DNA from 2 places in the Streptomyces cyaneofuscatus genome. Region 2 is predicted to be linked to the other one. Evidence: riboswitches for the same ligand, from Rfam matches in the RefSeq annotation. Region 2 holds a riboswitch; the other holds the start of a gene.

Region 1 (4,407 bases), 5.0 Mb from region 2:
TCGGAGCGCAGCAGCCCCTCGGGCAGCGCGTCGGCGGCCGAGCCGTCCAGCGCCTCGATGTCGGCGTCGGCGCCGAAGGCGGCCCAGACGGCGGAGAGCTGGGACCGGGTGGTGGTCTCGTCGCAGGCGATGGAGACATGGTCGGCGTCGACACGGCGGAGGTTGACCCCGCGCTCGCGGGCCTCCGCGACGATCTCCGCGGCCTTGCCGGGCGCCTTGACGGTCAGGGTGTCGAAGAAGTCGCCGTGCACGACGTCCACGCCGGCGGCGCGCAGGCCCTCGGCGAGGATCGTGGCGTAGCGGTGGGTGCGGCGGGCGATCGTGCGCAGTCCGTCGGGGCCGTGGTAGACGGCGTACATCCCGGCCATGACGGCGAGCAGCACCTGCGCCGTACAGATGTTGCTGGTGGCCTTCTCGCGGCGGATGTGCTGCTCGCGGGTCTGCAGGGCCAGGCGGTAGGCCTTGTTGCCGTCGGCGTCGACGGAGACGCCGACGAGGCGGCCGGGCAGGGAGCGGGCGAACTTCTCGCGGACCGCCATGAAGCCGGCGTGCGGGCCGCCGAAGCCCATGGGCACGCCGAAGCGCTGGGTGGTGCCCACCGCGATGTCGGCGCCGAGGGCGCCGGGCGAGGTGAGCAGCGTGAGGGCCAGCAGGTCGGCGGCGACGGTGACGATCGCGCCGAGCTCGTGGGCCTGCTCGATGACGGGCTCGATGGCGCGGACGGCACCGGAGGCGCCCGGGTACTGGAGCAGGACGCCGAAGACGCCGCGCTCGGCGATCTCGGCCGGGATGCCGTCGCTGAGGTCGGCGACGACGACCTCCACACCGGTCGGCTCGGCGCGGGTCTCGATGACCGCGATGGTCTGGGGCAGGGTGTCGGCGTCGATCAGGAAGACGCCGTTCTTCACCTTGCCGACCCGCCGGGCGAGCGCCATGGCCTCGGCGGCCGCGGTGCCCTCGTCGAGGAGGGAGGCGCCGGAGGTGGGCAGGCCGGTCAGCTCGGCGACCATCGTCTGGAAGTTGAGCAGGGCCTCCAGGCGGCCCTGGGAGATCTCCGGCTGGTACGGCGTGTAGGCCGTGTACCACGCGGGGTTCTCCATGACGTTGCGCAGGATGACGGGGGGCGTGAAGGTGCCGTAGTAACCGAGGCCGATCATCGGGGCGAGCACCTTGTTGCGGTCGGCCAGCGACCGCAGCTCGGCGAGCACCTCGGCCTCGGTGCGCGCCGAGGGAAGGTTCAGGGCCTCCGCACTCTTGATCACGTCGGGCACCGCGGCGGCGGTCAGCTCGTCGAGGGAGCCGTAGCCGACCTGGGCGAGCATCTTCGCCTGGGCCTCGGCGTCGGGCCCTATGTGGCGCTGCTCGAACGGAATGCCCTGCTCCAGCTGGGAGAGCGGAGTGCGACGGGGGGTCATGGTGGAGGCCTCCTGGTCTGTCACGACCTGCGAGGGGCACCACGGCGCGGGTGCCCGAACGGCCTCCCCCTCTGTCATCTCAACCTGAGAGCTTCACCGGCCCGCCCGGGGGCGTGCCGACTTTCACCGTCGGTGAGGGTCGAATCCGTCCCGGCATCTGCCCGCACGAACCCGCCCTGCTTTCCAGAGTGACCTCGTCCGTGCGGTACGGGGGCCTGAGAGATTCCGGGGAGGATTTGCTCCTTCGGCGCCTCCGGATTCTGCACCGGAGGACTCTCCCGCACGGGGTCAGCAGCCGCCTGCCAGCCTACCAGCGGCCATCCCCGTGGAGTCCTCGAGTGGCCGACGCCACGGATCTGCACTTGTCTGGTGCTGGTATAGCGACAGGGGATCACCCCTGAAGTGACAGAGGACCACCTTTCAGGCAGTGGGACCAGTAGGAGGCACCGTGCAGACCGACATCGATCCGCGCCGCCTGATCGGCCGCAAGGCCTTCGATCGCAAGGGCGCCAAGATCGGAACGGTGGATGAGGTCTATCTCGACGACGCGACGGGCGTGCCCGAGTGGGCGGCCGTCCGCACCGGCCTGTTCAGCAGGGACGCCTTCGTCCCGCTGGAGCCGAGCGAGTTCGTCGAGGACGAGCTGCGGGTCCCGTTCGACCGCACGCTGATCAAGGGCGCCCCGGACTTCGGCGTCGGGCGGCACCTCTCCCCGGAGCAGGAGCTGCAGCTCTACCGCCATTACGGTCTGGACTCCCCGCCGGCGGCGGAGGCCGGCCCCGACCGTGACTTCGGCAGGCTGGCCGGCCAGGAGGAGTAGTCGACCGGGTCGCGGACCAGCGGCAGCGGATCGGCGGGGCTCAGCTCCGGGTCGTCGACGCGGAACGTGACGACCCGGCCGACCGGCCCGCCGGGCTCCTCGAACCGGACCGTCACCCGGCCCACCCCGCTCCCCTGCACCCATCCGTGTCCGTGCGCCGTGTGGCGTACGTCGTGTCCGGCGGGCCAGCGCCGGGCGGCGAGCTGCTCGGCGCTCTCGGGCTCCTCCTCGACCGGCTTGTCGTCCTCCGTGACCGGCTTCTCGGACACCTCCGCCCGGGCCGCCAGCTCCCGGGCGTCCGCGGCCTGTGCGAACAGATCCTCCTGCGTGAAGTCCGCGAGCCCCGTGACGCCCACGCCCAGCAGCCGTACGCCCCCGGTGGTGTCCACCGCCTCCAGCAGCCGCGCGGCCGCCTCCCGGACCACCGTGGGGTCGTCCGTGGGGCCCCTGAGGGTCTCGGAGCGGGTCAGGGTGGAGAAGTCGTAGCGGCGCACCTTCAGCACCACCGTGCGCCCCGACCGGTCGGCGGACCGCAGCCGCTCCACGCACCGCACGGCCAGCCGCTCCACCTCGGCGCGCACCCGCACGCGGTCGTGCAGGTCCACATCGAAGGTGTCCTCGACCGATACGGACTTGGCGTCCCGCTCGGCGACCACCGGCCGGTCGTCGAGCCCCAGCGCCATCCGGTACAGCCCATGACCGTGGGCCTTGCCCACCAGCCGTACGAGCTCCGCCTCCCCCGCCTCCGCGAGGTCGTGGACGGTGGTCATCCCGGCGCGCCGGAGGTGGTCCCCGGTGGCGGGCCCGACGCCCGGCAGCGTCCGCACCGACATGGGGGCGAGCAGCTCGCGCTCGGTGCCCGGCTCGATGAGCACAAGCCCGTCCGGCTTGGCCTGCTCGGAGGCGATCTTGGCGAGCATCTTGGAACCGGCGAGCCCGACCGACCCGCTCAGCCCGGTCACCTCCCGGATGGCCGTACGCAGCCGCTCCCCCGTCCTGCGCGCCGACACCGTGTCGTCCGCGACCCCGCCCGCCTCCAGGTCGACGAAGGCCTCGTCCAGACTCAGCGGCTCCACCAGCGGCGAGAGCCGCCCCAGGAGCTCCATCACCTGCTCGCTCACCGACCGGTAGAGCGAGAAGCGGGGCACCAGATAGGCGGCGTTCGGCGCGAGCCGTCTGGCCTGGGCCGTCGGCATCGCGGAGTGCACGCCCAGAACCCGTGCTTCGTACGAGGCGGTGGCGACGACCCCCCGGGGGCCGAGGCCGCCCACCACGACCGCCTTTCCGCGCAGGCTGGGCTTGGCCGCCTGCTCCGCCGAGGCGTAGAAGGCATCCATGTCCAGGTGAAGGATGGTCGGCGCGGGTCTCACACCGTCGATGCTGCCCTACACCACTGACAACGGGGCGGCCCGGCACTCCGTGGAGTGCCGGGCCGCCCCGTTCCGTACCGTCCTGTGCCCTCAGCCGCTCATCCGGCGCGGTTGCGGCGCCGGGCCAGCTCGTCGGCCGGGTTGTTGCCGATGAGCGTCTCACCGGTGTCGACCCGCTCGCCGTGGAGCTGGGAGAGCGCCGCGTCCACATCGCGCCAGACGACGCCGACGGCGATCCCGAAGACGCCCTGACCACCCTGGAGAAGGCTGACGACCTCGTCGGGTGATGAGCACTCGTAGACCGTCGCCCCGTCGCTCATCAGCGTCATGCGCTCAAGATCCTGGAACCCCCGGGCCCGCAGGTGCTGGACCGTGGTGCGGATGTTCTGCAGAGCGACCCCGGTGTCCAGGAACCGCTTGACGATCTTGAGGAGGACCACGTCCCGGAAACTGTAGAGACGCTGGGTCCCCGACCCGTAGGCCGGCCGCACGCTCGGCTCCACCAGCCCCGTACGCGCCCAGTAGTCCAGCTGGCGGTAGGTGATCCCCGCCGCCGCGCACGCCGTCGGTCCGCGATAGCCGATGTCGCCGGCATCGCTCGCCGCTGCCACGCCGCCCGCCGCCACCGCGGCCGGCTGAACCGGCTGCCTGATGGCGTGGTCGGCTCCACTGCCGTGCTGCGGATACGGCCCACCCGCCGCCGTACCGTCGCCGCTGCTTCTCACGCCGACCTCCGTCCTTGACCTGCCCACTCGAAGGTAGGCAGTCACTGGGGGTGCGTCAACGATCGCCACACTCGGCA
Region 2 (4,407 bases):
ACGACGTGGGCGTGCTCCACCGGGTTGGGGTGCAGACCGGCCGCGACCAGACCCGCGAAGTGGGCCATGTCGACCATCAGGTACGCGCCGACCTCGTCCGCGATGCGGCGGAAGGCGGCGAAGTCCAGCTGGCGCGGGTAGGCGGACCAGCCGGCCACGATCAGCTTCGGCTGGGACTCCTTGGCGAGGCGCTCGACCTCCTCCATGTCCACGACACCGGTCTCGTCGACGTGGTACGGGACCACGTTGTAGAGCTTGCCGGAGAAGTTGATCTTCATGCCGTGGGTCAGGTGACCGCCGTGGGCCAGGTTCAGGCCCATGATCGTGTCGCCCGGCTTCAGCAGCGCGAACATCGCGGCGGCGTTCGCCTGCGCACCGGAGTGCGGCTGGACGTTCGCGGCCTCGGCGCCGAACAGGGCCTTGATCCGGTCGATCGCGATCTGCTCGACCACGTCGACGTGCTCACAGCCGCCGTAGTAGCGGCGGCCGGGGTAGCCCTCGGCGTACTTGTTGGTGAGGACGGAGCCCTGGGCCTCCATGACCGCGACCGGAGCGAAGTTCTCCGAGGCGATCATTTCGAGGGTGGACTGCTGACGGTGGAGCTCGGCGTCGACGGCGGCGGCGACGTCCGGGTCCAGGTCGTGGAGGGAGGAGTTCAGAAGCGACATCAGGGGGTCCCTTAAGGTCTCAGGTCTCAGTTGCCGGAGAACGCGGTGTACTCGTCGGCGGAGAGCAGGTCGGCCGGCTCCTCCGTGACGCGCACCTTGAACAGCCAGCCGCCCTCGAAGGGAGCGGAGTTCACCAGCGAGGGGTCGTCCACGACGTCCTGGTTGGCCGCCGTCACCTCACCGGTCACCGGCGAGTACAGATCGCTGACGGACTTGGTCGACTCCAGCTCACCGCAGGTCTCGCCCGCGGTCACCGTGTCACCGACCTCCGGAAGCTGGGCGTAGACGACGTCACCGAGCGCGTTGGCCGCGTACTCCGTGATGCCGATCGTGGCCACGCCGTCCTCGATGGCCGACAGCCACTCGTGCTCCTTGCTGTACCGCAGCTGCTGGGGGTTGCTCATGACCTGAATTCTCCTGTACGCGGGGGAGTGCTGATGAACGGTGGTCTTACGGTGTGAGACGGAGGTACGTCACTTCCGTGACGCCCGAGTGGAGCGAGAGGCCCGGGTTCTTCCGGGATATCACTTCTGGCGCTTGTAGAACGGCAGCGCGACGACCTCGTACGGCTCGTGCGTGCCCCGGATGTCCACGCCCACGCCCTCGGTGCCCGGCGCGGCGAAGGCCGCGTCCACGTACGCCATGGCGATCGGCTTGCCCAGGGTGGGGGAGGGGGCGCCGGAGGTGACCTCGCCGATCACCTTGCCGTCCGCGACGACCGGGAAGCCCGCGCGGGGGACCCGGCGGCCCTCGGCGATCAAGCCGACCAGCTTGCGCGGCGGGGCGGTCTCGGCGCGCTCGGCGGCGGCCTGGAGCGCCTCGCGGCCCACGAAGTCGCCCTCCTTCTCGAACTTCACGACCCGGCCCAGGCCCGCGTCGAACGGGGTCAGGGCCGTCGTCAGCTCGTGCCCGTACAGCGGCATGCCCGCCTCCAGGCGCAGCGTGTCCCGGCAGGAGAGGCCGCAGGGGATCAGCCCGTGCGCCTGACCGGCCTCCGTCAGGGCCCGCCACAGGGCCTCCGCGTGCTCGGGCGCGACGAAGAGTTCAAAGCCGTCCTCGCCGGTGTAGCCGGTACGGGCGATGAGCGCCGGGACCCCGGCGACCGTGCCCGGCAGGCCCGCGTAGTACTTCAGCCCGTCCAGGTCGGCGTCGGTGACGGCCTTCATGATGGCGGGGGACTCGGGGCCCTGGACCGCGAGCAGCGCGTACGCGTCCCGGTCGTCACGCACCTCGGCGTCGAAGCCGCCGACCCGCTCGGTCAGCGCGTCCAGCACGATCTGGGCGTTGCCCGCGTTGGCGACGACCATGTACTCCGTCTCGGCCAGGCGGTAGACGATCAGGTCGTCCACGATCCCGCCGTCCTCCTGGACGATCATCGTGTAGCGGGCCCGGCCGTTGCCGACGGTGGCGATGTTGCCCACCAGCGCGTAGCTCAGGAAGGCCGCGGCCTCGGGTCCGGTGACGGTGATCTCGCCCATGTGCGACAGGTCGAAGAGCCCGGCCCTGGTCCGTACGGCGTTGTGCTCGTCGCGCTCACTGGCGTACCGCAGGGGCATGTCCCAGCCCGCGAAGTCGGTCATGGTGGCGCCGAGCGAGCGGTGCAGCGCGTCGAGGGCGGTGAGACGGGGGGCAGTGCTCATGGATACGGCTCCAGGGCATGACGACGTCAGGACGGAAAATCCTCCCCATCTGTCATCGGAACCTGAGAGGTTCGCCGATAGCCCCTGACGGGGTATGCCCCTGGAGAGGGGCGCCCCTGGTCACAGGGCTCGGCTTGCACCTTGGGTGGAGCCGCAGGGCGGCTCGCTTTTCAGATCTGCCTCATCCACGCGGTACGGGGCCTGAGAGATTCAAGGGAGGATCTTGCTCCTTCGGCGCCCGGCTCACACTGTGGCCGGAACTCTCCCGCGCGGATTCGAACGGCCGGTATGCAGTTGGCGGGGTCATCATCGCACGCCTTGCGGCAGAGTGGGGAGGCCGGTCGGCAACGCTTGCGCGAACAGCGAGGACGGTTGTGGAGCCTTGCCATTTCTTTACACTTCAGGGGCAGGCTCGGGTGGCCCGACAGCAGGGGGATGGGCGATGGCGTTGCAGCGGTCGGTACCGACCGCGGGGACCGCGCACGGCGCGATGCCCGCACAGCCCGGCGCACCCGGCCGCGAGCTGCTGGAACCCCGTGCGCCGGTGGTACGCGATCTGCGCGGGCGCACCGGCCACGGCCCGTACAGCCTCGACTTCACCCCCGGTGACATCGTGGTCGTCTCCGGGCTGCCCGGCGGGGGCAAGTCCACCCTGATCCGGCAGGCCGTGAGTGGCCCCGCCATCGACTCCCAGGACACCCGCGACCGCTGGGCCGCCGCCCTGCCCCCGTTACTGCCGTACGCCCTCTACCGCCCCCTGGTCCGCGCCGCTCATTACCTCGGGCTCTGGGCCGTCCTGCGCTCCGGCGCGTCCGTGGTCGTCCACGACTGCGGTACGCAGACCTGGGTACGCCGCTGGCTCGCCCTGCACGCCGTGCGCCGGGGCCGCACCCTGCACCTGCTCCTGCTCGACGTGGACCCCGCGACGGCCCGCCAGGGGCAGCGGGAACGCGGCCGGGGCGTCTCCGGGTACGCCTTCGCCCGCCACCGGCACGCGGTGGCCCGGCTGATCCGCGACACCGAGCAGGGCACGCTGCCCCCCGGCTGCGCCTCGGCGGTGCTGCTGGACCGGGAGGCCGCGAGCGCGCTCAGCCGGATCTCGTTCGGCGACGGGGAGCCCCCGGCCGCCCGCGCCGGTTAGGGTTCTGGCCGAGCGGCGACAGCCCAGCGGCGACAGCCCGGCGACGACAGCTGAGAGAGGCACAGAGGCAGTGGACATTCCGGCACCGGTCCAGGCGCACCCCCAGCACGCGTGGCCCGCCAACGAGCTCGAAGAGGTGCTGACCGCCTCCCTCGGCGTCGCCGACGCGGGCGGCCGCCTGGTCGAGGTGCTCGGCCGCAGCTCGGTCTGGGTCCCGCTGCCGGCCGGCGGCTCGCCCGCCAGCGCCGACCTCGACCTGCCGATGATGGACATCGACGGCGCCGCGTACGTCCCCGTCTTCAGCTCCGAGGGCCAGTTCCTCAGTTGCGTCGGCAGCCACATGTCCTTCGCCGTGGCCCCCGCCCGCGACTTCGCCCGGGGCCTGCCCCCGCAGGTCGGCATCGCGGTGAACCCGGGCGGCGCGGTCGGCATCCCGCTGCCGCCGCCGGCCGTCGCCGAGCTCTGCCGGGCCGGCCGCACCGCCCTGGACGGGCCCGCCAGCGGCGGCCGGGTGAAGCTGTACGAACCGGACTGGCAGCACGACCCGGTCGACTTCCTCGCCGCCGTCTCCGCCGAGTTCGAGGCCACCGGCGTGGTCTCCACCGCCCGCCGGGCGCTCGCCAGCATCGAGGGCGGCGACCCCGTCCTCTTCGTCGGCGTCGAGTTCGCCACCTGGGACGGCGCGGGCCAGAGCGCCCCCATGGACGCCCTGGGACGGGCGCTCGGCCGGATCGAGGTGCCCTGGCCGGTGAACCTGGTCCTGCTGGACGTGGCCCAGGACCTGGTGGGCGACTGGATGCGGGAGAAAGTGCGCCCGTTCTACCGGCGCGAGGGCCACTGAACGTACGGCGCGAAAGCCACGGAACGTACGGCGCGAGGGCCACTGAACGTACGGCGCGAAAGCCACGGAACGTACGGCTGACCGCACGGCTGCCGGGGCGCCGCCCGACCGTGGCGT

Evidence for each region. A riboswitch is a leader RNA that binds a small molecule or an ion and turns the genes downstream of it on or off. The one in region 2 is predicted to bind glycine.
Region 1: it holds a riboswitch for glycine, as region 2 does, so the genes downstream of both, gcvP (aminomethyl-transferring glycine dehydrogenase) here and gcvT (glycine cleavage system aminomethyltransferase GcvT) in region 2, are expected to answer to the same signal.

What each region holds. Positions count from the first base shown of each region.
Region 1 covers NZ_CP137002.1:7,202,662-7,207,068, reverse strand. The annotation lists gene gcvP (aminomethyl-transferring glycine dehydrogenase) at 1-1,415, opposite strand, end outside; glycine riboswitch at 1,477-1,608, opposite strand; glycine riboswitch at 1,609-1,706, opposite strand; gene R2B67_RS31805 (PRC-barrel domain-containing protein) at 1,864-2,235, shown strand; gene R2B67_RS31800 (DNA polymerase IV) at 2,157-3,605, opposite strand; gene R2B67_RS31795 (MerR family transcriptional regulator) at 3,704-4,330, opposite strand.
Region 2 covers NZ_CP137002.1:2,176,707-2,181,113, reverse strand. The annotation lists gene glyA (serine hydroxymethyltransferase) at 1-668, opposite strand, end outside; gene gcvH (glycine cleavage system protein GcvH) at 695-1,072, opposite strand; gene gcvT (glycine cleavage system aminomethyltransferase GcvT) at 1,193-2,308, opposite strand; glycine riboswitch at 2,489-2,586, opposite strand; gene R2B67_RS09040 (AAA family ATPase) at 2,751-3,449, shown strand; gene R2B67_RS09035 (enhanced serine sensitivity protein SseB) at 3,520-4,290, shown strand.